2 regions of the Paraglaciecola psychrophila 170 genome follow, and region 2 is predicted to be linked to the other one. Evidence: riboswitches for the same ligand, from Rfam matches in the RefSeq annotation. Region 2 holds a riboswitch; the other holds the start of a gene.

Region 1 (15,214 bases), 2.6 Mb from region 2:
TTTGAAAAAACTCTTCTCTGCCTTCGTGAGGTTTGTCTAACCAAATCCCATTAAGCCAGGCTTCTTTTTGTATATTGGTGAGCGATTGCACAGGGTTATATTCAGCCTGTTCACAGCTTGTTAATGTCTCATAAGTAGAGGCTTGTATGGTCACGAACAGTAACAAACTAGAAGACGGCCCAAATTGATTAAGTCCATAACCGTCACAGTGCTTCAGTGTTGTTTTGACATAGTACTGGTAGCCTCCATTTTTCGAAGGATCGCTTGCTAACGCTCCCCACCACTGGTTATAGTTAGAACCTGATAGGTGGTTATGCAGGTCGCCGCCTTTTGGCATCGCATATAGCAAACGATAGAGTGCTTCGTCAGATGCATTGGCTTTAAACTCCTCAAACCAATGATTCAATTCGCTAGCCATTGCGTGACGAGTAAAAATAGCAGCCCAGAGGAAGGATAGGGTAAACAAGTAAATGAAAACTAATGACATTACTGAACGAGATTTAACTAACATGGATATGGTTCCTGCTGAAATGTAGATGCAAAATACTTCGCGCTCACGTATTCAGCAATTTATTGTCCACTTATTTAAACTAAAATTTAAGTGACTGAAAAATATAGACATTATTTTTAAGCAAAAATATAAAATTACATAATTAAATATATTGTTCCGCTTATTCACCATTAAACTGCACTACTTTAGGGAAACCTTCGTTTACTGAGCTACGATAAAGTGTTCTGTCTCGGTGTCGCGATAATAAATTGTAGCCCTAAGTAATTGTGTTCATCAAGTTGTTCTTGAATATCTTGGCGGGCATTTATGTTTGCTACCGTACTGATTTTAATATGACTAATAGCAATTTTGCTTGGCTTAACGACATCGGGTTATCGAGTAAAAATGAGAAGCTTGCTAGCTCTTTAGTTAACCATGTAGGTGTTAAATGTCAGAATAACAGCCTATTGGTGCGACCTTGCAAACTAGATTAACTTGTATGCTTGAAAAGTCCAGAGTGCACTATGTAAGCTCAGAAGTCAGTCGCCTTTCATTCAGTCGTATGTCTTCTTTGTCGGACAAGCTGAAATACACTCGGACTTCAGTCACTAATTTTTTAAATTCCAACGTGACTAAACATTAATCAGTCGCGTGATATCTACAATCACTGCCTGTACCAAGTTAGGATAAAAATATAACTAACTTGTTTATTAAGATTTGTTTTTACAAATTTAAGGTATGCAGGTTGACTGTAGGAATAATAGTCAATACTGAGCTCAAATCATAAACCACAATGATATTAATTTTATTTAAGATGATTGATGGGTCATTCCTAGTTCTTTGTTCCTGTTTTTGTTAAGTAGGCTAGTGTCTGAAACATAATATATTACCAATCGCTGGACTACTGCTACTTACAAGCAGTGACACCTATTTTGAGTCGTTACTAGAGTGCTTTAATATTTAAATATTGTTAACTGAACAGATCAACATAGCCGCTGTGCATGAGGTAAACGTTTGTACCACGTATAAACTTCAGTATTGAAGGTGTCCTAAAGAAACTTGTGATGAACATCAACGCTCATTTGTGTTTCAAGTAAGTAGCCTAGCCTTATCTAAATTAACTGACCTTGCAAGGAAAACGCATAAAAAAAAGCCAATTGTTGACTCCTTAAGGAGCTCAAATTTTCATTTGAAATTACGGTACGTTTTGCTTACAAGTGCCAATATCGAGCAAGCTAATGGTTTTTTTGTGGTAACAAATACTGGGGATTTCATGCAAGCGTTTTATACAAAAACGCGTCGAGAGTATAATCATCCAAATAATTAAAGAGCAAGAATGGAAATTTCGTTGGCCCGATGGTCATTTTTTCAGACAAGCATGCAAGTCTTTCTGAGCTTGGTTTATAAAGGCAGGTAACGTATTCAACCTTCATAGCCATTAGCTGATATTTTCATCACATATGGCTTAGTTACACCGATAGCCCACAAAACATTGATAACATCATTTTAACTGAGCTAAAGCGAGTTTAGATACATTTGTAAGCTCAGGTCCATCCTCTGCTAAATATTGCGTCATTTTATTTCGCATTGAGACCGCCCAGAATTTTTGCAAATGATTAGCAACGATTTTTGCTGTCTCTTCGTCAGTTTTTTTATAATTATTATTATTGGCAATTTGGTTGAGCATGCTAACCAGATTTTTAATTTGAGTACCGCTCATAACTTGATAAGTCCTATTTATTTATTAAATTTAGTATACAAAGTATGTCGACCAGGGCGTGCAAAACCGATTAAATTTAGCTTCGCTTGAGTTGCAAGTTTTATTGCCAACACCGTAGGAGCTGATACTGCGACTAATGTGGCAATATTCATGCTCGTTACTTTTTGGACCATTTCATAACTCGCTCTGCTCGAAATCAAAACGAAGCCGTTATCAGTATTTGTTTTATGCAACGCTAAAGCACCAATTAGCTTGTCTAGGGCGTTATGTCGACCAACATCCTCACGTAATAGCATAATGTCTCCAACACCATCGCACCAAGCAGCACCATGAACTGCACCCGTTAAGGATTGCAGCTTTTGATGCTCACTTAACTGAGACAAGGCATGCTGAATGACTATAGAAGAAGGTAACACTTGTGGGGTTACACTCTTAATTGGCCGTATCGCTTGTTCTAGTGATTCACTACCGCATAAACCACAGCCTGTGCGACCGGTAAGATTTCGTCTTAATGATTTTAAAGACATCATACGTTGAGAACTAATCTCAATGCGTACTTCTATGCCTTTTTCGCTGGGGACAAGTTCAATATCGTACATTTCAGACGTATTATTAATTATCCCCTCTGACAAACTAAACCCCAAGGAAAAATCCTGCAAATCTGCAGGTGAAGCCATCATAACCGCGTGAGAAATGCCATTATAAACTAACGCAATGGCAACCTCTTCCGCGATATTATCAAGCTGCTCTTGGCCTTTATCATTGCCTTGCTCCCAGTAATGAACTGGCAGTGATTGAAAGCTTCCCTGCAATTTTGGTTCGTCGTCCCAGGTCAAATTTATCTTCCTATTGTCGTCTTTTCTTTTTTAGGGGAGCGTTTAAAGTGCTCTTTTTGTTGCTCACTAAACTTCTTATAACGCGTCTGCCAATCTGATGGCGATGTGACTTTTTCAACCTGTACAGCGGTTACCTTATATTCTGGACAATTGGTCGCCCAATCAGAGCTATCGGTAGTAATAACGTTCGCACCACTAATAGGGTGATGAAAGGTCGTAAACACCACGCCACTTTGCATACGCTCACTGACTTTCGCTTTCAGCACAGTATCACCAGCTCGGCTCGTAATCCCTAACCAATCACCATCATTAATGCCTCTTTCGTCTGCATCATTAGGGTGTATTTCAAGCACATCCTCTTTGTGCCAAGTTTGATTAGCTGTTCGGCGTGTTTGCGCACCTACATTATACTGACTAAGTATCCGCCCTGTTGTTAATAGTAGTGGGAACCGCTTATTTGCACGGTCTTCACTTGCAAGATAAGGAGTAATAGCAAAACGACCATTACCAATTGGAAAGCTTTCCACATGCATAATCGGTGAACCATTTGGAAATTCTTCGTTACAAGGCCACTGAATACTGCCCTGCTCTTCTAGCTTTTTATAACTTACCTGACTAAAAGAGGGAACTAGTGATGCTATCTCGTCCATTATTTCAGACGGATGCCCATAATTCATAGGGTAACCTAGTGCATTTGATAACTTTTGAGTCACTTCCCAATCCGCGTACTTAGCCAATGGCTTCATTACTTTACGGACTCGATTTATGCGTCTTTCGGCATTGGTAAATGTGCCGTCTTTTTCAAGAAATGAAGAGCCCGGTAAAAATACGTGTGCGTATAGGGCCGTTTCATTTAAAAAAATGTCCTGCACAATTAAACATTCTAATGATGACAATGCTGCTTGAACATGTTGTGTATTAGGGTCTGATTGAAGGATATCTTCTCCTTGCACATACATGGCTTTAAATGTGCCCTCAATCGCCGCATCAAACATGTTTGGAATGCGCAAACCAGGTTCGTTATCTAAGGTAACACCCCAATTTTTTTCAAATTTTCCGCGGAGTAAATCATCGCTTACATGTTGATAACCCGGAAGTTCTTGCGGGAATGAACCCATATCACAAGACCCTTGTACATTATTTTGTCCGCGTAACGGGTTGATACCCACGCCTTCACGACCTATGTTTCCGGTCGCCAGCGCTAAGTTTGCTATACCCATTACCATGGTAGAACCTTGGCTGTGCTCTGTAACACCTAAGCCATAATAGATTGCACCATTTTTTGCCTTGGCAAAGGCACGGGCTGCAATACGGATTTGTTCAGCATTAACAGTGGTGATGCTTTCCATTGCTTCGGGCGAGTTGACCTCATCGAGTATAAATTCACGCCATGCGTTATATTCATCCGTGCGCTTTTCAATGAAATGTTTATCTTCAAGGCCTTCACTAATAACCACGTGTGCTATTGCATTTATCATAGCAACGTTAGTGCCCGGTTTTAACGGAAGATGATGATTAGCGCTGATATGAGCGGTGTTAAGTAAATCAATCGTTCTTGGGTCAACCACAATTAATTCGGCTCCCTCACGCAAACGTTTACGCAACATTGATGCAAATACAGGGTGTGCGTCAGTAGGATTTGCTCCGATAACCATGATCACATCGGATTGCATTACCGATTCGAATGTTTGGGTACCAGCAGACTCTCCGATTGTTGCTTTTAATCCATAACCTGTAGGTGAATGACAAACACGGGCACAGGTATCGGTATTATTATTGCCAAAAGCAGCGCGTATCAATTTTTGAACCAGATAGGTTTCTTCATTGGTACAACGAGATGAGGTGATCCCGCCAACACTTTCACGACCATATTTAGCCTGAATGTTTTTAATTTTGTTGGCTGAAAATGCTAACGCTTCATCCCAACTAACCACTTTCCATTCTTCATCAATGCTGTCGCGCACCATAGGCTCAGTTACGCGATCTTTATGAGTGGCATAACCAAAAGCAAAGCGTCCTTTAACACAGGAGTGGCCTTGGTTGGCCTTGCCGCCCTTGTAGGGCACCATGCGTATAACTTCTTCGCCTTTCATTTCAGCCTTGAATGAACAACCCACGCCACAATATGCACAGGTAGTGATGATGCTATGTTCTGGCTGCCCTTTTTCGATCACTGACTTTTCCATCAGTGTTGCTGTAGGGCATGCCTGCACACAGGCGCCACAAGATACACAATCAGAGGACATGAAATTCTCATCGCTAGTCCCTGCACTGACTTTCGATGCAAAACCACGACCTTCAATAGTTAAGGCAAAAGTGCCTTGGACTTCTTCACATGCTCTAACGCACCGAGAGCAGGTTATACATTTGCTTGGCTCGAAAGTGAAATAAGGGTTCGAGTCATCAATTTTGGCATCAAGATGATTATCGCCATCAAAGCCATAACGTACTTCACGTAAACCTACGGCACCGGCTACGTCTTGTAATTCACAATCACCATTACTTGAACAAGTTAAGCAGTCAAGTGGATGATCAGATATATACAGTTCCATGATATTACGGCGTAATTTAGCAATATCATCATTTTGTGTGGTTACCACCATACCTTCTTTTACTGGGGTGGTACATGAGGCTGGGTATCCGCGCATTCCGGTAATTTGTACAGCGCACAAACGACAGGAGCCAAACGCTTTTAAATTATCACTTGCACATAATTTGGGAATGTTAATGTCAGCCATGGCCGCAGCGCGAAGCACTGAAGTACCTTCAGCAACAGTCAGCGTTACGCCATCTATTTCTATGCATACTGTCTCAGTAGATTTACTCGCAGGGGTTCCATAATCTTTATTCACATCAAACTTTGGCTGATGTGAAGCGCCTTCAGTTGCGGGATTATAATAATTAACCATGGTTAGTTTCCTCTAATACTGCGTTGTTTGAAGGTAAATGAAAATCTTCGGGAAAATCTTTATAAGCACTTATAACTGGGATTGGGGTCATACTTCCCATGGCACACAAGGAGCCATTAATCATGGTTTCACATAAGTCGCTCAGTAATATCATGTTTTCAGCGCGAGAATCATCATATTTTATCCGATCAATCACCTCCACACCGCGCGTTGAGCCGATTCTGCAAGGGGTACACTTACCACAAGATTCATCGACACAAAATTCCATTGAAAACCGGGCTTGCTCTAGCATATCTACAGTGTCGTCAAAAATGACTATACCACCGTGACCTAGCACTGCTGATGCATTAGTAAACTCCTCATAGTCCAGCGGAATATCAAATTTAGAGGTGGGTAGATACGCACCTAAAGGTCCGCCAACCTGAATTGCTCTGATTGGTCTTGCACTTTGTGTTCCACCAGAAAAATCGTCAAGTAGACTTTGTAAGGTTGAGCCAAAGGGCAACTCGATAAGTCCACCTTGTTTTACATTTCCAGCTAATTGAAATGGCAGGGTACCTCTGGAACGATTGGCTCCATATTGTTGGTATGCCTGTCCACCTTGACTCAGAATATAAGGAATGGCTGATAAGGATAATACGTTATTCACTACTGTTGGTTTACCAAAAAAACCCTCGATGGCTGGTAAGGGCGGCTTGAAGCGAACAACACCGCGTTTACCTTCCATAGACTCTAATAATGAGGTTTCCTCGCCACAAATATAAGCCTCAGCGCCTAACCTGACTTCCAGGTTAAATGTTCTCCCGCTGCCACAAATATCATTCCCTAAGTAACCCTCTTTTGTCGCTATTACAATGGCTTCCTGGAGTATTTCATCGGCAACAGGGTACTCAGACCTAAGGTAAATATAGCCTTCGTCAGCACCCACTGCCAGTCCCGCAATGATCATGCCTTCAATAAGCATAAAGGGATCACATTCCATCACTAACCTATCAGCAAAGGTACCTGAATCTCCTTCATCAGCATTACACACAATATATTTTTTATCGGAAGGAGCATCATGCACAGTTTGCCATTTTATACCGGTTGGGAAAGCGGCTCCACCACGTCCTCTTAGTCCAGAATCGACAACCGTGCTAACGATTTCTTGGCTGGTAGCGGCAAGTGCTTTGTGTAGTCCACTGAATCCATCCAGTGCCAAGTAATCATTCAGCGATAAGGGATCTGTTATGCCGGCGCGGGCAAAAGTTAATCGTGTTTGTTTTTTTAAGTATGCGAGCTCTTCGGTCAGGCCGAGTGCTAACCTATGCTCCTGAGTATGCTTGGATAATAAATTGGTTGTGATGTCTTCCATGATGCTGGGCACATCTGAGACATCAACCGGGCCATAAGCAAACCGCCCTTTTGAGGTCTCGACCTCCACCATAGGCTCTAACCAAAACATACCACGGGAGCCATTTCGTATTAAGTTTAACTCTGTTTTATGCTGAGTTGAATAGTCTGATACAGCGCGCGCAACATCATGGGCACCTAGAGATAATGCAGTACTTTCTCGTGGAATAAACATTTTAATATTCATCATTATCTCCCTTTAACTTGTGTTTTAAATGTGGAAACAAGACGTTCAAATTTCTCATTACTCACTCGGCCATAGAGCTCGTCGTTAATTCTTACATTAGGGCCCGTTGCACAATTACCTAAACAGTAAACACTATCGAGACTAAATTTTTTATCAGCGGTTGTACCTCTGTATTCGATATCGAGGTGTTCTTTAGCATGTTGTTCTAGCTCTCTGCTTCCGCGTGATTGGCAAGCCTCAGCACGACATATTTGAATTTTGTGCTCACCCGGTTGTGATGTTCTAAATTGATGATAGAAACTGATCACTCCATGAATTTCAGCCGGTGTTTGCTGAAGTTTTTTGGCTATTGTGTCAATTGTTTTTAATGGAATATATCCAATCTCTCTCTGGATTTGATGCAAAATGGGCAGCAAAGCACCTTTCTTATGTTTTAGTGTGTCAATGATTTTGACCACATTTGATAAATCTGAAGAAAAATCTAATTGCATTGTGTCTCCTGGATGACCGACATACTTTTTAAATATGAAATAAAGTGCATATTTTTATGGTGTTATAGTAATATAAGGCGATTGCTGGTTAATAAAATGTTATTAAATTGTAACATCACTATTTAAATATAAGAATATGAAATGTATTTCTTATTCTTATATTGTTTTGTACAAAATACATCAATAGATCGTTTTCTATCAGGACAGGCTGGCTCTTCACAGCAGAATTATCAGTAGATAGAAACTCAAAAAATCAACTATACATATAGGTGTCCAGTCGTAATGCAGAATAAAGTAGCGATAGCAAAGAGAATATATATTAAGGCTGCATGGAAGTTTTATGATGAAAACGGCGATAATGTTGATCCCCGAATTTTTCCTTTACTAAATGCAATTCATGAATCAGGTAAATTAACCAAAGCCGCGGTTGAACTCGGAATATCTTATCGTCACGTGTGGAATATTTTAAAAAAATGTACTGATTTTTTTGGCTCTGAGTTAGTTGAATTACAGAAGGGAAAAGGGGCAACATTGACCCCTTTAGGTGAAAAGTTATTATGGGCAGAACAACTAGTTAACGCACGCTTTGAGCCTCAACTTAATAGTCTAGCCTCAGAATTAAATTTGGAAATACAAAAGAATTTAACATTTAAAGAACCCTTATTAAGAATTGTAGCCAGTCATGGTTACGCAGTGGCTTTGTTACCTGAATTTACAAATAAATTTAAATTAAATTTACAATATAAAACCGCTGAGGAATCACTTCAGGCTCTGACGAAAGGGCAATGTGATATTGCTGCATTTCATTTGCCCACTGATATCGTAAACCAGACTCTCGTCGATATGTATAGTAAATATTTTAAGCCGAATACCTACAAGGTCATTCGGTTTGTTACAAGGCAACAAGGCTTGATGGTCAAAAATGGCAATCCTAAAGGTATTGAAAAAATTGAAGACTTATTGCGCGCCGACATTAAGTTTATCAATCGTCAGGACAACTCAGGGACACGTTTATTGATCGAAGAAATATTTAGAAGGGCAACAGTTGATTTTGAACAAGTTGCAGGTTTTCATGAAATTGAATTTACACACTCAGCTATTGCTGCTTATGTGGCTTCTGGGATGGCCGATACGGGTATTGGAGTTGAAACGGCAGCAAGACAATTTGGTTTAGATTTTATACCATTAACAACAGAAAATTACGTCTTAGTGTGCCATCATAAATCCGTCAAAAAATTTGCAGTGCAACAATTAATTGCCGAGTTAAAAACTGAAAAATTTCAACAATCGGTAATGACACTTGCAGGCTATAAGCCGGTTTGTTGTGGGGATGTTTGTAATTTAGAGGATATATTACCTTGGTGAACGCCTCATTTAGATTCGATTATCTTAGATAATTAAGGCTAACTCAGCACAATCTATTGGCTACTGATGTACGCAATAATTCCGCGTATCTTCTACAAGTTGGCGCGTTTTTTTCTGTCTCTCACCCATCACAATAGTCAATAAAAAGCCGCCTTAAACTTAATAAAAGCGGCTTTGATTTTTGACCTCATTCAGCCCACCAATGGACTTTATTTATGGATGCGTATTTTCTACATGATGTTTTGCATCAACTGGTCGAACCGTTAAGTTAGCAAAGAAAGCAATCACCAATAATGCTGCCATAACATACATAGTCGTATTGTATAGGCTTGGCGTTGGATCAATTGTGCCAGCGGGCACTAGTTCCATCAACTTGCTTACCGTGACTGTTTTAGCCGCAACCAATTCATTTAGCTGACTTACCGCCGAACCAAATTTAGCCTGAAATACAGCTGGATCTATTTTTGCAACTAAGTCGGCAATGGCATCATTTAGTGACATGTTTCTTAGATACGTGATAGCAAATGGTCCTAGGACGCCAGCAGTAGCCCACGCTGTTAACAAACGACCGTGTATTCCACCAACATGTAACGTTCCAAAAATATCAGCTAAATATGCAGGGATAGTTGCGAAACCACCGCCATACATAGTGAAAATAATCATGGTCGCAGCATAAAACATAATCAACCAAGTAACTGAAGGATCAGCACTCACCTGTGAAGCCGCATAAGGAATAGACAAGTATAGAAGGGTGCCTAAAGCAAAGAACCAGTGATAGGTGTTTTTTCTACCAATGAAATCAGAAATAGAAGCCCAAAAGAATCGTCCACACATATTAAATACAGAAATCATTAATACATAAGTACCGGCAAAAGTGGCCGTAGCAACTGTGGGTAAAGTGGAACCAAAAATATCCACCATCATCGTTTTCGCAACTCCAATTACGCCGATACCGGCAGTAACGTTGAAGCAAAGTACAACCCATAATTTCCAGAATTGCGGTGTCTTAATAGCTTGGTCAATGTGCACATGGTTATGACTAATCATGCTCTTAGCTGATTCATCTTTAGCTGGTGGTGTCCAGCCCTCTGGCTCCCAGCCTTCTGCAGGAACACGGTATGAAAAAGAAGCGATGATCATGACGATAAAGTACACAATACCTAGAGTTAAGAATGTACCTGCAGCACCCGTGTTACCACTGCCCACTACGTATATACCAGCATCACCAGGAATCGCCATTGTCGCGGCTTCACTCGCGGTCGCCACCACAACTTCTATGCTACCCGAGGCTGTTTCAACAAAACGTTTACCTGCTTCAGTTATTAATTTAACTGAACCTTCGGCTCCTAGATAAGTAGGTGCAACAGCATGCAGCTTTAATAAAAAAGCAATTAAAGGTGCACCGATCATAGCTCCGCCACCAAAACCCATAATTGCCATACCCGTGGCCATGCCACGTTTATCTGGAAACCAGCGTAGTAGGGTCGAAACAGGAGATACATATCCTAAACCCAACCCACAACCGCCAAGGGCGCCATAACCTAGGTATACCAGCCACAATTGATGAGTAGCAATACCGACACTACCAATAATAAAGCCACCACCCCATAGGAAAGCTGCAGTAACACCAACACAACGAGGGCCCACCGCTTCTAGCCATTTACCGGCAACTGCGGCAGATAAACCAAGAAACACGATTGCTACAGAAAATATCCATACCACACTACTTAATGTCCAGTCACCCGCAGAACCTGTGACCACCCCTAGCTCTTTGATTAACGCAGGATTAAAAATACTCCAGGCATAAACTGAGCCAATACATAGATGGATTGCAATGGATGCTGGAGGGACTAGCCAGCGATTAAATCCCGCTTTGGCAATGATTTTTTCTTTCATCAAAAAAGAAAAAAAACCACCTGTTTTATTAGACATGTGCTTTGACCTTTTTACTATAAATTAATAGAGACTTATTTACCTTCAATTCGTCCATGCTAAACGTTTTATTTTTGTCTTTTTTTATTTATATTTCATGCACCATAAGTGTTATATGAAATATGCACCAAGAGTGTTTCGCTCCAGTTTCACAGTAGCCGGCATTCAGTAATTTTTAGTGGAAGTAAAGACAATAAATAAAGAAAATGTGCACTTTCATAAATGCAGCAATATGATTTATTAGTTGCTATTAATTTTTATAAGCGAATCAAAATATGAATTTAATATCATATATGAAACCTTTTAATGCCGCCTTTCTACTTTACAATTAATTTACAAACCATTTACAATGGCGCGACTATAGCATCGGAATATGCATATACAAATATGAAAATAATTGCTTATATACCTGATTTTTCTACATGTGGATATTTAAAAATCTTAATCGCCCATGATCATTTATAAACGTGTTAACCGTATCAGTATCGACTTGACTGATGACTATTTTATAAGTATGTCACCTTTTCACTTACTGAAGCGGTAGTGGCTACCTAAGAATAAAATAATGAGCAAGCATCGCATTGAGCTGAGCATGACAACAACAAAACATTATCTTTACGTTGGGCTGTGGTTCGATAAAAATATGGTATGGAGCGCGGGAAGTTTTGCGGATGCAAGTAGCGCCTAGACTAACCTGGTAGAGGACAGATAATCGGGGTGAAGATATTTATCCGCCAAACATCGCTAAGTGTTTGGTGGCTCCTGTGTAACCATCATGCAAAAAGTGAGTGGATTTTTTATCTGCTAATAAACTTACAAACTCATCTTGCAGACGCCGTTCAGTGTTATCCAGCTAAAATTGCCTAATATCTAGTCCGTGCTCACTGGACAGGCACAGGTGTAATTCTCCCATAGCTGAAATACGTAACCTAATACAAGTAACACAAAACCTTTACTGTAGGGCATGATAAGCCCAATATTTCCTTTGCAGAGATGGTGTGTAAATTCTTGCGCTGGGCCCGCAGTTTTATCCTGCACAATTTGGCTCCACTCGTTATTGAGTAAACGCTCTTTTATGGGTAAACCTGATATATGATTTTGGTCAAAAAAGTGCTTGTTATCACCTGTTTACGTCAGTTCAATAAAACGCAATGTGATCGGTGTGTCTTTTATCCAATTCAAAAAATTATCGAGCTCATTGTGGTTAAAATGGTGCATCAATAAAGCGTTGACCTTAACCTTGACACCTAGCTCAATTGCTAGTTCGATACCTTGCATAATTGTTTGTAATTTATTATGCCCGGTAATAGCAGCAAAATGCGCGGTTCAAGGCTATCAATACTGACATTCAATGACGTTATCGCTGCATCGACCCAACTGTTAATTTACTCTGGTAGCATATAACCATTACAGGTAATCGCAACATGCTCGATACCCGGTGTGTTGGCAGAGGCTTCAATTATTTACGTAACGAAGGTTCACCAGCGGTGATGCTGATTTTGCTAGTGCCAGGGTTAGCAAACGCGCTGGCAATTTTACGAATTTCGTCTAGCCTAAAAAGTCTCGGGGAGGTAACACATTGGTACCCATCAGGCAGGCAATATTCACAGCTGAAATTACATACATCTGGAATAGACATTCGCAAATAGTGGAAGCGACGCGAAATTTATCTTCTCACATATCACTAACATCTTTCCAAAATGAAGTAGCTACACGAAATTATGTGACACTTAGGGGAGGCTGATTGGTTTCTCTTAAAACCCTGACGATACCGATGAGAACATCAGTATCGCGGCCAGTAAACCTTGTCATTAAGGTTTAGGTTTAAGGGCTCGAGGTTAATCCAATATTATTAGTAACATAGCTTGATAAATGGTCCTATTTAAGCGGTACTTCAATATTAACTCGTACTTCAATAAAAAATATTAACAATTTAAGTATCGTAGTAGTTATTATAAAACTGAAAACAAAACATTGGATAAACAACAAATAAACAAAGTTGAAAAGTATGTGCTTATTTTTGCGGTGTTCGACACATATTTGATATAAATTAAATATGTTTTAGGTTACTTTATTTTAAGTGAAATAATGGCCTGTTGAACATGACAAGCCCATTGAGAAAAGTATTTAAATGAATTTGGGAGCCTGTAATAGATTCTGTGGTGCGACACGGTGTTGCTCCAGTGATTGTTTAATCCAACCAATTGGATGTTAAACCTACTGTCTCACCAGTAGTTCCCTTCTTCGCTGTGCGTTAACGGTAACGTTTAGGTGCAAAGCGCTGAGGACAATGTAACCGCGGGGAACCGTAAATACTGCCTGTTAAGGCAGGCTTGAATCTGCTAGTCGAAAGCGGTGATGGTGCTAGGGATGATGGTATGATCAGCAAATGCAAATCTTGGTAAGTATCGTAACTGTTGAAAAGCTAAAAATGGCTAATAAGCTTTACCAAATGGAGCGAGGTTTGGAATATCCTTTCACAGATGGGGTTTGTGAGCAATTATGCCGCCGGTATTAACAAGAGGTCTTACCTATCGAGTCGTAGGAACGAAACCTGGAAACCCCGTATAGCTCCGTAAGGTAGCAAGCTCGTCAGAGCAAGTAATGGCTATGCAGGCATAGGAGGTCGGAAGAAGCAAATGGCAGGTTGTAACGATCTGCATAAGGCATGGTTTGCCTAGCTCGAAAGATGGTCCACGTCCGACTGGTTCTCAATAGTGAGAGAATTTGGAGAATTGAGTTTATGAGGAAAAGCAAATGCCGCCTGCAGTAATGCATGGTGGTGCGTCTTCACCTTTTGCTAATTGGTCTCCTATTGGTTGGAACCAGGTCAGGCAAGATGTTCATCGACTGCAAATGCGTATTGCTAAATCAGCTAGAGCTAAACGCTGGGGTAAAGTCTAAGCGTTATCACATTTACTAACACGATACCATCAAGCTAAATTACTGGCAGTTAAACGCGTTACTGATAATAAAGGACGCAATACTGCTGGGGTTGATGGTGTTTTGTGGGTTAATGCAAAACAGAAATGGGAAGCGAGTATTGCGCTTTTCGGTTGTCGTTATCGTTCACAATCATTGAGATGCGTCTACATCCTCAAAAAGGATGGGAAGAAGCGGCTTTGGGGGACCCCAATTATGTTTGATAGGGCAATACAGGCGCTATTTCTATTGGCGTATGAGCCTATTGCTGAGGTAACAGCGAATCACCATTACTATGGTTTCCGTCCTAAGCGTTCGGTTGCTGACGCCATTGAAAGGTGCTTTATCGTGTTAGCGCAACGAACATCGGCGTGATGGTTCCTTGAAGATGATATCAAAGGTTGTTTCGATAATATTAGCCATGCATGGCTATATCAACATCTGAAGTTAGAGCAGAACGTGTTGAAGCAATGGTTAACGGCAGGTTTTATGGATAATGGGCGTTTATCTCCTATGACAGCCGTTACTACGCAAGCGGTATTATATCGCCCAGCTTGTTAAATAGTGCTTTGGATGGCATGGAATCAATGCTTGAGTTGATCACTAAGCCTTACCAAATTGTCCACTTGATAAGATATACTGACGATCTTGTGATCACTGCCAATTTTAAGGAGTTGTTAGAGGACACAATAAAGCCTTCAGTAGTGAGTCTCCTGTTAGAGCGAGATCTAACGCTTCCCTAAGGAAAAACTTTGATTACGTCGATTACAAAGGGATTTGATTTCTTTGAATTTAATTTACGCAAATATGCTCAAAAGTTGCTAACTAAGCCAAGTAAAAGCGGCATCAAATTATTTCTTGAGTCTATTAGGTTAGCGATCAAGAAGGGCATTTCGACATCAATGGCTACATTAATTGGCTCGCTTAATCGAAAGATAGTTGGCTGGGCCAATTATCCTGAATCCTGTTT
Region 2 (15,214 bases):
ATATATTAATCGAGCTAATAGGCCTCTGTCGTAAGTCAAGATATCACAATCGTGCAAGGCTACAGACTCCGCTTTCCCGGTCGCTAATACGTACCCCATGCAATACCAGACATTCCGACCTTTGCCTAATTCCTTGGGCGCCAATCCTAAAGCTTCTAGTTTTGCATCTAATGCTTGTAGTCTTGGCCCTTCATTCCATAATATGCGGTGATTTTGGGGCAATGCGCCGAAGAATTTTAGAGCATGTTGGTATTCTTCAAGGTTGGCTCTGTCTAGGCCAATTACAATTTGAGATAGGTAGGGAACTTTGGCGATATGATCGATAATGTTAGGTAATGCTGTACCTTCAAGTTCGGAATATAAAGAGGGCAGGATGAGCGCCATCGGACGTCTTTTTGAGAACTCTACGAGTTCTCTTTCTAGATCCTCAACAGGTCTTTCAGATAGGTTGTGTAAAGTTGTGACTATGCCATTTTGATAAAAATCAGCCATGATATCTCCGTACTACGGGTTAAATTGTTTATGCTTAAAAATTATTTGCTCTAGACATTCGGTCCAACCACTTGGGCCATAAGCTTGGCTGGTGTAGACGTCATGTTGTCTCGTTAATAATGGTGGGGCGTTTGCAGGTGATAAAATTTGTACCGCAATATCTGCAGCCTCCAACATAGCTACATCATTTTGTCCGTCACCCAAGGCAATAGATATACAGTTTTTTATTCCACGTTCTTGTTGAAATTGCTGTGTTAGCCAAATCAGCGCTTTTCCTTTGTCACATTGCCCAGACAGATGTAAAAAACGTCCTCCTTGTAAAGGTGTGATTCCAAGCTCTTCTAAGGTCTCGACAAATTTATGTTTTGTATTGTCACTGCCTAACCACAAAATAGGCTCACCGTACTCTCGGGCATTAGCTTGTTTTGCCTGCTTAATTGAAAGTCCGGTTGCAGCGATTATTTCTTTATTGGACATATTAAAAAAATGATTGAATTCGCCTGCAAAAGTGTTCTTTAACTTGTCTATTAATGATAACCAATGCTCTCTCGGCTTAGAAAACTCTTTAACCCAGTAGCCATTTTTAGACGTTGTATCACTGGATTGAGTGTTGAAATAATTTATGGGGATATAAACAGCGGCACCATTTTCGACTATAAAAGGCCCCTTTAAATCTAATTTTTGTCTTAACTCTGTTACTTCTGCGAAGGTTTTGCTGGTGTTAGGGATTACAGGTATATTCATTGAAGCAAGCTTATGCAGCATGGGTATCGCAGGGGCAAAGCTATAGCTATGATGGTCTAGCAATGTGCCGTCTAAATCTGTAAAAACTAATACATCATTAAGCATGGGCTTCCTTAAGCTTGTGCGCGGTAATATCTCTAGAGGAGTTTAGTTCATATACGTGATCACAAGTTTTGGGTAATGTTTTGAGTGCATGCTCAGTTAAACGCTGATAATGCTGGATAAAACGCTGAATTTGCTGTTCATCCATGATGCCCGATTTGTCATGATGGGTTGTAGCTACATTAAGTTTTTGTTCTTGCTCCAAACGCCATGCATATACGTCCTCGAAGGAAGGGGCTTTTAACATCACCCACTTATCCATCAAATTATAAAGGGGCCTGTAATGAAGAGAAAGTTGTAAGTTGACATGGTTTCGCCAGTTAGCCTGTTCGTCTTCGATTGCTTCTAATGCATTTACTGGTTGTTTAAGCTGTTTAGACGTTTGCGGTTCAACGCCCCAACACCAGCCTTCAAAAATCACAATATCTACCGAAGAAGGTAACTTTGTCCAAAAAGGTATGGGGTGGGGGTTATCCGTGGCTTTATTAAATCTTGGAATAACCGTGGGTTGATGATGTTTTAAATCATGCATTACCGTTTTTGCTTGGCGCATGTTGTGGGTTCCAGGCACACCGCGGGTTGCGAATAAAGGGTGCACATCAGCAGCTACAATTTGCCGTTCTATTTGGCTAAAGTAGAAATCATCTAAAGATATGACTACTACCTTCGTACCATAAGTCTCACTCAAGTAGTCCTTTAAAAATACTGATAACGTGGACTTTCCAGAGCCTTGGCTGCCATTAATTCCAACAAAATAAGTGCTTTTTGCACTAAGTTGGTGCGCCTTAATTTCCTCTGCAAGAGGAATAAAATAACCTTCAGCAATCTTATGAAAATCATTAGAGAGCTGGTTTTTGTTGATAAATGTGCTGATCATAAACATCCTAAATCTCTTGTTTGCACTTTAAAAGTGCTTTTTATTTAAGTAGTTATTTATTCGATATATATATTAGTACAACTTATGTGCCACATTTTAACGATTGACATGACTGAAGCTATTGATATTGCAAAATATCAAAGTATTTTCTCATTACAAAATTATAATTATATGGTACAAATAGTTAACTGTTGTTTGACTTCCTAGTCAGATAACCGGTGCATAACTCCGAGCTATCTCACCTAAATCTATGACAAGGTGCTTTAGCCGTGAATCTGTTAATTTTTCTGATTCGCCAGGGTTGTAAGAGAAATCGAACAGCCTCCCGTAAGTGTCGCAAATTTGTGTGTCACTTCAATTTGGAAAGGTGTTAAATAATATGTTAGAAGATAAATTTGGACGTCGATTCCATTACTTGCGGCTGTCTATCACAGATGTGTGTAATTTTAAATGTAAATACTGTCTTCCTGATGGTTATGCTTGCGATACTGAGCGTGACTTTTTGTCATTAACCGAAATTCAAACCTTGGTTAAAGGATTTGCTTCACTAGGTACAAGTAAAGTACGTATAACCGGTGGTGAGCCAGCTCTCAGAAAAGACTTACCTGAGATCATAAAAGCTTGTGCCTCTGCTAAGGGGATTCAGCATGTGGCTATGACGAGTAATGGCCATAAGTTGGAGTCGGATATTCACAAATGGGTGGATGCAGGCCTTGATTCACTTAATATAAGTATAGATAGCCTCGACCCTCGCATGTTTGCTGCGATTACTGGACACAATAAACTTGAGTCTATTTTGCGTGGTATCGACAAAGCCATGTCCTTAGGCGTTAAAGTTAAAATCAACGCTGTATTGATGAAACAATATAATGAACAAGAACTCCAAAATTTCCTTACTTGGTTAAAAGTCACCCCGGTCACGTTAAGACTGATTGAGTTGATGCAAACAGGTGACAATGTGACGTTCTTTAATCAGAACCATGTTTCTGGTATGCCAATAAAAGAACATTTGGTCGAAAGTGGGTGGGGACAGCTTATCCGAGGTAAAGCTGCAGGGCCCGCACAAGAGTTTTTCCACCCTGATTATCAAGGCAGAATAGGTTTAATTATGCCTTACAGCAAAGAATTTTGTGCAACCTGTAATCGTTTAAGGATTTCCGCTATTGGCAAATTGCATTTATGTTTGTTTGCAGACCAAGGTTTGGATATTCGTCATGCATTGCAGTCGGCTGACAGCAAGGAGTTACAAGCCCAACTCATTAATTTGTTGGGTGATAAAGAAGCGACACATTGGCTTCAAGATGGCTTCACAGGTGCCACTAAACATTTAGCCATGTTAGGTGGTTAATGAATACACAGTTGTGCAAGACATTGTATTCTACGGTGATAAATAAATGCTAGCAGGGTTAATTTTAGCTGGCGGCAAGTCAAGTCGAATGGGCACAGATAAGAGTTTGTTAAGATTACCTGATAGCCGGCAGTCGTTACTTGAACATCACCAAAAACGATTGTCTTTGGTGTGTGAGGATAATATATTTATCAGTGGTTCTCAGCATGAACAAGGTATCCCTGATATCATTCCGAATTGTGGCCCTTTATCAGGTATACATGCAGCAATAACTCATATTCTTCTTCACCATAGCAAGATTAGTGAACTGTTGGTGATAGCCGTAGATATGCCTGATTTATGTTCAGATGATTATAATCATTTACTTAAAGTGGGCAGGGAAAATAATTGTTTATGCTCTTTTGACAAATGTTTTTTACCTTTGTATACACCGATAGGTTGTGAACTAACTGAATATCTAGCGAAGGTATTTAAACATCCACCTGATGAAGCTTTGATGCAACCCAAACAGCAGCAATACTCAGTGAAAATGATGTTGGATTCTTTGCAAGGTTTACAAGTACAACCTTTTAAAAATACTCAATTAGACAATATTAATACTCCTCTACAGTGGCAACAGCGCTGTGCAGAGCAACCATATACCGAGGCATAGAGATGGCAGTGAGTGACTCAACAATTAAACAAGCTCTTAATATTGCGGTATTAACTGTGTCGGATACGCGCAGTGAAGACAATGATACGTCAGGGCAATATCTCAATCAGGCGGCTATCGTAGATGGTCATAATGTAATACATAAAAAAATTGTCATAGACGACAAGTTCCAGATCCGTGCCGTGGTGTCTAATTGGATAGCCGCAGCTGACATTCAGGTTATTCTTGTGACAGGTGGAACTGGGTTTACTGCAAGAGATACTACCCCTGAAGCTTTGTTACCATTGTTTGAAAAAGAAATTGAAGGTTTTGGTGAGCTATTCAGACATGTATCTTATTTAGAAATAGGGACATCAACAGTGCAATCCAGAGCACTTGGCGGTATGGCCAATGGCACCGCAATATTTTGTATGCCGGGTTCAACTGGAGCCTGTAAAACTGCGTGGAATAGTATATTACAACAACAATTAGACTCTACTCATCGCCCGTGTAGTTTTGTTGTACATTTAAAAGACATCACTGAATGCCCAAGTAGAGGATAACCCCGATATGCAAAACCAGAGTGCTGTTTTAACCCATGTAAATGAACATGGAAAGGCAAATATGGTTGATGTGACAGACAAGAACATCACACAACGACAAGCTGTGGCAGAAGGTTATATCACCATGTCTGCACAAGCTTTCAGTATGTTAAAAGATAACACGCATGCCAAAGGTGATGTGTTATCAATAGCGCGGATAGCGGGTATCCAGGGGGCAAAGAAATGTAGTGACCTTATTCCTTTATGCCACCCCTTGATGTTATCGAAAGTGCAGATTGACTTTCAAACTTTGGATGATGCTAATAAAGTACGAATTCAAGCGCTGTGCAAATTAGCGGGGCAAACTGGTGTTGAGATGGAAGCGCTCACCGCAGTGAGTGTGGCGGCGCTGACTTTATTTGATATGTGTAAGGCCGTTGACCCACATATGGAAATCAGTGATATCAAAGTACTCAGTAAGCAAGGCGGTAAAAGTGGTGATTGGTCATGTTAAAAATTTTGTTTTTTGGTCAACTTAAAGAAATCATTAAAACTGAATGCCTAGAGATTGACATAATTCAAAATGGGAAGCAGCTAAACACAGTGGCGAAGTTACGTAGTCTGTTGCAAGAAAAAGGCGAGGCTTGGAACGAGTATTTAGATTATGGCAAAGCTTTAGTAGCTGTTAACCAAGAGTTGACAAGTGATGATACTGTCATAAATGATGCCGACGAAATTGCGTTTTTTCCTCCCGTGACCGGTGGTTAATTATTATCATGAGCCACTTTACACAAATCAGCGTGCAAACTCAGGATTTCGACTTTGCTTATCAGTATCAAAAATTAAGAGACAGTAATAACAGCGATGGTGCTCTGGTAACCTTTGTCGGTTTGGTTCGGGATATGAATCTACAACAATCTGTTAGTGGTTTATTTTTAGAGCACTACCCAGCGATGACAGAAAAAGTACTAAATGACATAGTCGAAACGGCTAGAGTTAAGTGGCATCTTGGTAGTGTGTCGGTTATTCACAGAGTAGGTCAGCTCAAAGTGTCTGATCAAATTGTGTTTGTCGGTGTCACGAGCCAACATCGTCAATCTGCCTATCATGCTAACGAATTTATAATGGATTATCTTAAAACTCAGGCGCCATTTTGGAAAAAAGAAACCACCACACAAGGTGATAAATGGATTGAAGCAAAAATTAGTGATATACAAAAATCAAAGGATTGGTCTTAACATTCTTTGTTAATAGTTATGATTAAAAGTGCAGATTTTAATTTGTATTTAAAACTGTTCTTCTAGCATATAAACTAAATTGCCGTGCTATTCGTATTCGACTATCATGCCCTTCATAAATGTAGGACTAAAGTTTAGTCCGTAATCTTGAGTTACAAAAATATCTATGGATCTTATTTTTTTCGATTTAGATGGCACCTTATTAAATGATGCATCTGAAATATCAGCCTTCACCAAAGAAACCCTTATCCTTCTTAACGAAAAAAACATCGCTTATACGATAGCAACAGGCCGTACTATGTTATCGGCTCAACGCATAGTTGAGGGCCATGAATTCGAGTTGCCTCAAATTTATAATAATGGGGTGACAGTGTGGGATCCTAAAATTCAAAAAATCACTCTTGAAAATCTCCTTGATAACGCTGAAATTTCAACTGTTATCGATGCTGCGATTGCACAAGGAATTACTCCCTTTGTTAATGTCATCGACAAACATCAGCATTTTATTTTTCATTCTGAAACACGTCATGATGTAGAAAAAGAATTGGTATACAAGTACTTTTCTAGCTCTAAAGCTACACTTTTAACTTTAGAAGCGTTACCGCTTAATAGTCAAGTCACTAATATCAGTATGATTGGTTCTGCTGACACTATTAAACAGATATGGTTAAAATTGAATGCCAATACAAATCTTGTTGCATACTCTGGCCCTGCTCAAGAGGGCAACAACTTTTGGTGGTTAGATGTTCATCATCAAAGCGCTAATAAAGGCTCAGCTGTTACCAATCTAAAAAACAGCTGGGAGCCAGTAATGTTATTTGTTTTGGCGATGGTGATAACGATTTAAGCATGTTTGCCTTAGCTGACGAAAGTTATGCCCCAGAAAACGCCCAAGCAGAAGTGAAAAAATCAGCGAGTGCTGTGATTGGCAATAATCATAAGGATGGCATTGCACATTTTTTACGTGAGAGATTTTCACTATAACGCTCCGTTTTTTTAAGTAAGCCTGTGTGATTAAAGACATTATTACTTATATAAGCAGAGGCAATTATTTAAGCTTTATTCCATAAATTTTGGAGCTTTTTGTAACAGAAGAAGCCATATGGGTTCCAATAACTAGGGATCAAATCTAACGTCTTACGTTCCTCAAAGTTTGAGGCCAATTTACGGAGTATTTCTTCCAGGCGAGCAGGGTTTACTTTCTCTAGTTTTTTCTTCGCTGTAGAGAAATATAAATTACTTTCCATATTTACAGAATTCGTATGACCGCCTGAAATAAATGTTAGGTTACGAGTTGCTACTCTACATCTTGGTATATAGGGGTCTGCAGGATTTAGCTCTGTGACTATGGCATATTCATAGCGTTCCATGTCCTGCATGTCATTATCTTTGGGAATATAAGTTATTCCATATCCCTGAGGAAAATGTCCAACTATTGACAATAAACATTCAGCGAATACTTTGCTTATTGAGCCCCGCTCTGCGGCTCTGTTAATAACCATGCCTGCTTTAGGTAGGTCTAAAAAGTTGTGACTTTGCTTAGATGAGAATATTACTGAAGCATAAATCTGTGGGATCTTGATTAGGTCCCCAACTCCTAATTTAGGTTTAATTGCGTCAATCAATAATGTACGAGTAAAGTTTAATTTCTCTTCCTGATTTCGGACGAAATCGGTTCTTTCTTGTTTAGAATTTCCGATATATTGTTCCATACCTAGACCATTGGTAATAAAATCGAGAGTGTGTTCATGGTTTATTTTTAGCAAGGCCAGACGTTCTTCTCTGTCTAGTACTCTGAATTCGTCAAGGGACCCATCTTCCCCCGTTAGTATCTTCTGAGCCTTGGGGTGCATTAACCCCACATCCTGAAATATTGCGGCAATAAGAACGGGTATCGCGACATCTCGTTGGAATAAGGTTAACCCAGATTTCTGTTCGGGATAACGGAGCTTCTTTTGGTAACGATCATTGATGTATTGAAGATCTATTTTTTTTCTATGAGCAGTTTGTCTAATAATCTCAAGGCAATCACACCTTTATATGCAGGTTTAAACCTTTGGTTTTGGTGCGCGACCTTCGCGCCTTCACCAGGAGAGAGTAATTGCAGTGTTCCAAGTAATTTTGCACTGTAAACCTGAGTCTTCTGCCAATTATCTGCTTCAGTTAGTGCCAATAACAAAGTACATAAAGCTTTTACTTTTTTGTATCTAAGAGTGCATATTTGTTGCTGACGAGTTCGCTCTTTTTTTAATAATAGTTGAGCAGCATTGAGATTTTCGTTAATGATTGTTTTAGTTTTCTTATTTGCTGCTTGCAGTGAATCTTCAATGCTTTTAATTTTTTTTGGAATTCGAAACAGGTTTGCTTATCTTTATCTGATGTTTCAAAGTAAAGTTGAGCATGTTCGAAAAGGGAATCCTTTATTGGTGTATTACTTTGAATATGTCTGACCAAATTATTAGCCGATTTTGTATAAGTTGACTCTCCCATCGGTCCGTGCATATTTCTACCTGAATCTGTACCTCAAAAAAACAGTAACTAATGATAGTTTAATTTTTATTAATAAAGATATATTTATTAATACCTTACTAGCTAAAGTTATACTTAAAGCGTGTAACTTCATGAATTAATTACTCATGTCGATTCATTCCTTCCTCGTTTAGTTCTTTATAACTCAGTTTGAATAGCTATAGCGCAGCTATTTGAGGGGCCGGGTGGGATTATTAGCGGTTCAGTATTTTGTTCAACTACATTGCCCTTAGGTGTATTAGTATGTTCATCAATTGTGTAACGTTGATCTTTGTTATTATAGTTTGCTTGAATATTTGCGAGAGCCAATTATCCCAGTTGACATTGGTTTCATTGTAGCGGTCTGTTGAAGTCACTTATCCTGCAAAACTTAATGAGATGTATGCCTGTAACATTGAGTTGTAATGAATTTGAAAGGAGTTATTAAGAAGGTAAAAGAACGTGTAGGTTATCTAGATATTCTTTTACCCTGAGTCTCATTTGTCAGGTGGAAAATCACACTTTTTAGGTGTTGCTATCCTTAGGTATGGTTAAATAATTAGTTGAAAATACTATTTCCACCAAGGATAAAAACTAGGCATGTCTGTAGATGATTTCGATTTAAAATTGGGAGCTCGTTTTTCTAGAAACGATTTTACACCTTCTTTACCATCCTGTTGGCTAGTATAGAATATTGCTAAAGAATCAACGTTATGGGCTTCTCTTGGCGTGTCTGCTGCTGAAAGTCTTAACATCATTTGTCTTGCTAATGTGATACCTACTTGGGATTTGTTAGATATATTGCGTGCCAACGTATAGGCAGCTTCCATCAAGTCTTCTGGGGCGTGAACAGAGCGAACAAATCCACTTTCTTTTGCTATGCTTGCGTCAAATATCTCACCGGTGTATACCCACTCTAAGGCTTGACTGATGCCTACCACTCTAGGTAGAAACCAACTTGAACATGCTTCAGGCGTAATCCCTATTTTTTCAAAAACAAAGCCTATTTTTGCTTTTTCTGATGCTAATCGAATATCCATTGCGGCTAACATTGTTGCACCAACCCCTACCGCAACTCCATTAATGGCAGCTATAACAGGTTTTTTACAATCATAAATACTTAGGTTAACTGTGCCCCCAGTATCACTGACACCAGGAATGGTTTTGTTATCATGCATGTCTGCGACACTGGGATTTTTAGTTTCATCTAAACCAAAAACATTACCTTCACGGGTAAGATCCATACCAGCGCAAAATGCACGGCCCTTGCCAGTAACCACAATAACACTGACTTCATCATCGTCACTTGCGCGATTAAATGCATGTACTAATTCAGTAGCCATTTCGACGGTAAATGAATTCATCTGTTCAGGGCGATTTAAGCTTAAGGTTAAAATTAGCTCGTTTACCTGATAATCAATCGTTTTATATTGCATTTATTGGCGTCTCTCTATGAATTTAGGAATAGTCAAATCAACTGTCAGATTTGGCAAATGTATTAATATATTTTTTCTGATGACTAGCGATAGCAGCATGATATTCAGTGACTAGTTTATCAACCAGTTGTGCCGTACTGAACACTTTATCGATAGAGCCTACACCTTGGCCAGCAGACCATATATCGCGCCATGCTTTCTTTTCCCTAGTATTTGGTTTGTCGTCAATATCTAATTCGGAACCAAAATCCAATTCAGACTTAGGCGTCAAATCCGTAGGATCAATGTCCGCATCTACAATACTTTGACGAATGAAATTAGCATTCACACCTGATATTTTAGGAGTGTATAAAATATCATTGGCGCTACTGTTGATAAGCATAGCTTGATAATCATCGTCGATATTGGCTTCTGTTGTGGCAAGAAAGCGTGTACCCATATAGGCCATGTCAGCACCCATCATTTCAGCTGCTGCCACATCTCGACCATGAGATAAACTACCAGCGAGAATGACGGTTTTATCAAAAAACTGCCTAATTTCCGCAACCAGTGCAAATGGGTTGGTAACGCCAGCGTGTCCTCCCGCTCCATTGCATACTGCAATTAAACCATCGACCCCAGCAGCAGCCGCTTTTTTACCATGACGCGCATTAACGACATCATGAAAAACTAAACCACCGTATGCATGCACTGCATCTACTAAATCGGCCACTGCACCTAAAGAAGTGATGATTAAGGGTACTTTGTGTTTAACACAAATATCCAGATCGGCTTGCCAGCGAGGATTACTTCGATGCACAATCAAATTGACGCCAAAAGGCGCTGCTTGGACACCTGTTTGTTGTTCCCACTCTGCTAATCGTGTTTGAATTTCAACTAACCAAGCTTCAAAGCCTTCACTTGTTCTTTGGTTAAGAGCAGGAAATGTACCCACAACCCCTGCTTTACAATTTTCGATAACTAGCTCAACACCACTAGCGATAAACATGGGAGAAGCAATCAGCGGAAGGCGTATGCGATGTGTAAACTCAACGGGGATAGTCATAGTATTTCCAAAATATAAATTTTCATAATTGTGTCATTTGCGCTATTCATCGGCCTAAAATGTCACGTGCGATCACTTCTTTCATTATTTCAGAAGTACCGGCGTAAATTGTTTGGATACGTGCATCGCGATAAAAACGCGAGATAGGATATTCATCTGTATAGCCGTATCCCCCAAATAACTGTAAGCACTCGTTTACCATCTTCAGCTGCATTTCTGTGGCGGCTAGTTTCAACATAGCTGCATCGGTGACAGTCATTTCACCGCGTTGATATTTATGCATATGTTTTTCCAGCAGAGCTCGACACATTTCAAGCTCAGTTTGGCATTCAGCTAATTTAAAACGGGTATTTTGGAACTGTGACACCGAATGACCGAATGCCTTACGGTCTTTGACATAATCACAGGTAATATCTAAAGCGCCTTGTGCATGTCCAATAGCTTGTACCGCACAGCCAAGTCGTTCCCGTGGAAGCTCTTGCATTAGATATACAAACCCTTTGCCTTCTTCACCTAACAACGCATCGCTAGGGATACGCATATTTTCAAAAAACAATTCGGCAGTATCACTACAGTGTTGCCCCATTTTTTCGATAGGTTTGCCGGTAGAGAAACCAGGAATACTGGTATCGACTAAAAATAACGAAATACCTTTAGAACCTGCGTTAATATCGGTTTTAGCACACACAATAATCATATTGGCATCGTTGCCATTGGTGATAAACGTTTTTGAGCCGCTAAGGATATAGTGATCACCGTCCTTGATTGCTTTAGTACGGATATTAGCAAGATCACTGCCTGCACCCGGCTCAGTCATGGCAAGTGCAGTGAGGACTTCACCAGACACCATGGCGGGTAACCAACGGTCTTGTTGTTGTTGATTGCCAATGTGTAACAGGTAAGGAGCCACGATATTTGAGTGGATGTTATATCCAGTTGCTAAAGCATGCAGATTCAAGCGACACATTTCTTCTTGGATCATCTGGCACACGTCAAAGCTAGCATCTGCAGCACCATATTTTTCAGGAAAATCCACTAGAAGCATGCCCGCACTACCCATGGTGTTCCACATTTCTCTGGGCATTTTATGATTTTTTTCCCATGAGTCATAATGAGGCAAAACTTCCTGCTCTAAAAAACGCAAAACCATATCGCGAAACATTTGTATTTCTTCAGAATTACCTTCTTCTATTGCAGACATAAAAACCTTGTTGTTAACTATAAAAATCATAAGTAATTATTGATAATTAATTGGGAGTAAGCAATGTGGAATAAAGTCATTTATTTAGCATTTACGGACATAAATCTTTATATGTCGTGTGAATATTGCTTTAATAAGGTCAGTTATTGTTAAAAGTGGACAAAACAACATTGTTATATAATTTTGCAGAACAGCACACAATTGCTAGCTATTTTGCTAGAGCACATTTAGATAATGGGGTTTTATTAGGTGGAAATGAACAGAAGTTTTTAGCACGATCTGAACTAACCACCACACAACTAAAGCAACCAAAATCTAGAGTGTTAGCCACACAATTAGCCAGCATTGTTAAAAGCTGTTGGCAAGTAAGCGGTGATGAACTTTTAGGATTCACTCAGCAAAAAGTAAAAGTGGGTATGTTTAAGTTATTAGCAGAACGTTTGATTACCTGTAAAACTCTTGATGACGTTTTTACTCATACCGCTGAATTTTATAATTTAACAGGCGATCAATTGCAAATTAGCTTTAGAAAAAGTACCGGGCAAATTTTAGTTTGTATCAATCCCAATTTTAAAGTTAATAACGACAAAAATTCATTAAACAGTTTATTAAGCGAGTTTTTATTATTAATTTGTCATCGATTCTGTAGCTGGTTAGTGGGGCAGGTTATTCCATTAAGTGAAGTACAAGTTCAACATGCTAAACCTGCGCACCATGAGGAATACAGATTAATGTATCCTTGTCCTTGTATTTATCAAAGTAAACATAATGCGCTGCTGTTTGATGCCAAATATTTAAATTTGTCTGTGGTGCAAAATCAAGATGAATTATTAGAATACTTGAGGCAGATCCCGTTGCAATGGTTCAAAAAACAATCCTATCACGATACATGCAGCGCTCAAGTGTTACGATTATTAGAGGGTGCTACATTAGCAAAAAAATCAAATTTAGAAACTGTTGCAGCAAAGCTAAATATGACCTCCAGAACATTGCGTCGAAAATTAATGGCAGAAGGCAGTCGTTTTCAACAATTAAAAGATAATGTTAAGCGAGACAAGGCCATTAGTCTTTTTGAGCAGTCTAACTTGACCTTGGCAGAAATAGGATTAGCCGTGGGTTTTACTGAGCAGGCAACGTTTTCTCGTGCTTTTAAATATTGGACCGGTGTATCACCAAGCACATATCGTAATTGTCGTCAGTTAATCTAGGATTTTGATAGTGTTGTAAACAAAATGGTTTTATAGGTCCTAAAATTAACGAAGCACATATGTTATATGATGTGCTATTTCTCTTCATGCGATAATCTAGAACACCGCGTATAATGCCCATGAATTCGGTACTTAGTGTGATAATCAGAACTTTTCTAGTTGGTATAAAGAGTGAAAAAAGATTGAAGATGAGTGAAATGTAGCGTGGATAATTCAATATGATAATCAAACGGTATCTAATGACACATTATACCTATATGCCTGAAGTACCGATGATGGTTAAAATCCTGTTTACTATTTATTGTGTTTTTCAACTGACTTTTTTCTATTCTGGCAAGCCATACTTAGGTGTCGCTTCATCTTTGAAGTATGTGCAATGATTGAATCCCAAGCTAATGTTTTAGCCAAACGCACTTTATTGTTAGCAGCTGGTGCTATGGGTTTTGCCCAAACAGTATTATTCGCTATATTGGCCCCCCTTGGACGTGAAGTGGGCTTAGTAGAGGTGCAAATTGGTGCCATTATCTCTTCATCATCATTAACTTTGTTTCTAGTTAGTCCGCTTTGGGGTCGGGCAAGTGATCTCTGGGGTAGAAGAAAAATCCTTTTGATTGGTCTGTTTGGTTACTCTGTGGGTACCGTGATGTTTGCTAGTGTGTTTCAAGCCGCGCTTCTAGGGTATCTTATTCCCGTTACAGCACTCATCCTGTTGATTGTAACTCGTGTTGCGAACGCCGTTGTTATGGCGGCCGTTGCTCCATCAGCAAACGCTTATATGGCTGATATTACGACCATTACAGATCGTATAAAAGGCATGGGTGCAATTGGCGCCGCTGGTAACATTGGCTCAATATTGGGCCCTGCTATTGGTGGATTACTTGCCAGTATCAGCTTACTCACACCACTTTATTTCTCTGTGTTTTTAACCCTAGCTGCCGCTATATTGACACTATATGCTTTGCCAGAATTACCTAAGGCTGTTGTCGTAACAAAGCCCAAGAGACTTAAATACAGCGATCCAAGGATTTTCCCATTGGTAATCGCGGGTGTGTTTTTGTTTATGGGATTTGCCATTGTTCAACAAACTATCGCGTTCCGCTTTCAAGATGTATTGGGGCTTGATGGCACTGAAACCGCTAAAGTGGTAGGCATTAGTTTGATGTTTTCGGCAGCCGCCGCTCTACTAGTGCAATTGTTGGTCATTCCACGCCTGCACGTAAGGCCATTCGTGCTGCTTAGAATATCCATGCCTATCATGATGATTGCTTTTGCCATGATGGCCTTAAGCGAATCTCAGAATATGTATATATTGGCTATGTGTATTCTTGGACTGGGTATGGGACTAGCTGGGCCAGGGTTTATGGCGGGTGCCTCTGTTGCTGTTTCATCTGAAGAGCAGGGGGCTGTTGCTGGGGTCGCTGGGTCCTGTGGGCCATTGGGATTTACGGTAGGTCCATTACTGGGTACTTACTTATATTCAATAGACGGGTCTTTACCTTATTGGTTTGCCTTCGGAAGTTATTTCTTATTGTTTTTCTTTACATTGAAATTTAGCGACAAGAAAAAATAATGTCAGAATATGCATTTTAATGAGTAAACTTGGTGATATTGAGTGATTGAGTTTACGAAATAAATCGGTATTGATACAAACCGATAGTGCTTAAAACAGCTCGATAACTATCTAGTAACTGCCCAGTAACTTCCACACGAAGGTGCCTAACATAATATACAGCCTTTAAGTGTTATTCGTGTGGTATGCATCATTACAGTATAGTGATTATAAATTCATAACCGAGCTTTATTGCTTCTAGAATCCGTGATAGCTCACAAAATCTTCATTGT

What was found. A riboswitch is a leader RNA that binds a small molecule or an ion and turns the genes downstream of it on or off. The one in region 2 is predicted to bind molybdenum cofactor.
Region 1: another riboswitch for molybdenum cofactor. It lies ahead of moaA (GTP 3',8-cyclase MoaA); the one in region 2 lies ahead of moaA (GTP 3',8-cyclase MoaA).

The regions. Positions count from the first base shown of each region.
Region 1 covers NC_020514.1:248,285-263,498, forward strand. Annotated here, with positions in the region: gene C427_RS01110 (adenosine deaminase family protein) at 1-511, opposite strand, end outside; gene C427_RS01115 (formate dehydrogenase subunit delta) at 1,992-2,210, opposite strand; gene fdhD (formate dehydrogenase accessory sulfurtransferase FdhD) at 2,228-3,046, opposite strand; gene fdhF (formate dehydrogenase subunit alpha) at 3,049-5,955, opposite strand; gene C427_RS01130 (formate dehydrogenase beta subunit) at 5,948-7,537, opposite strand; gene C427_RS01135 (formate dehydrogenase subunit gamma) at 7,537-8,025, opposite strand; gene C427_RS01140 (substrate-binding domain-containing protein) at 8,308-9,390, shown strand; gene C427_RS01145 (OFA family MFS transporter) at 9,604-11,322, opposite strand; partial or broken gene moaA (GTP 3',8-cyclase MoaA) at 12,050-12,961, opposite strand; molybdenum cofactor riboswitch at 12,995-13,172, opposite strand; partial or broken gene C427_RS01155 (reverse transcriptase N-terminal domain-containing protein) at 14,095-14,619, shown strand; gene C427_RS01160 (group II intron maturase-specific domain-containing protein) at 15,063-15,214, shown strand, end outside.
Region 2 covers NC_020514.1:2,850,326-2,865,539, reverse strand. Annotated here, with positions in the region: gene C427_RS12535 (glycosyltransferase family protein) at 1-492, opposite strand, end outside; gene C427_RS12530 (HAD-IIB family hydrolase) at 505-1,341, opposite strand; gene C427_RS12525 (kinase-like protein) at 1,334-2,215, opposite strand; molybdenum cofactor riboswitch at 2,430-2,601, shown strand; gene moaA (GTP 3',8-cyclase MoaA) at 2,595-3,563, shown strand; gene mobA (molybdenum cofactor guanylyltransferase) at 3,610-4,215, shown strand; gene moaB (molybdenum cofactor biosynthesis protein B) at 4,218-4,757, shown strand; gene moaC (cyclic pyranopterin monophosphate synthase MoaC) at 4,765-5,250, shown strand; gene moaD (molybdopterin converting factor subunit 1) at 5,244-5,504, shown strand; gene moaE (molybdopterin synthase catalytic subunit MoaE) at 5,513-5,974, shown strand; partial or broken gene C427_RS12490 (HAD family hydrolase) at 6,141-6,958, shown strand; gene C427_RS27545 (hypothetical protein) at 7,027-7,827, opposite strand; gene C427_RS27540 (hypothetical protein) at 7,959-8,153, opposite strand; gene C427_RS12480 (crotonase/enoyl-CoA hydratase family protein) at 9,055-9,918, opposite strand; gene C427_RS12475 (NAD(P)H-dependent flavin oxidoreductase) at 9,956-10,963, opposite strand; gene C427_RS12470 (acyl-CoA dehydrogenase family protein) at 11,010-12,164, opposite strand; gene C427_RS12465 (AraC family transcriptional regulator) at 12,335-13,372, shown strand; gene C427_RS12460 (MFS transporter) at 13,749-14,942, shown strand; gene C427_RS12455 (nitroreductase) at 15,180-15,214, opposite strand, start outside.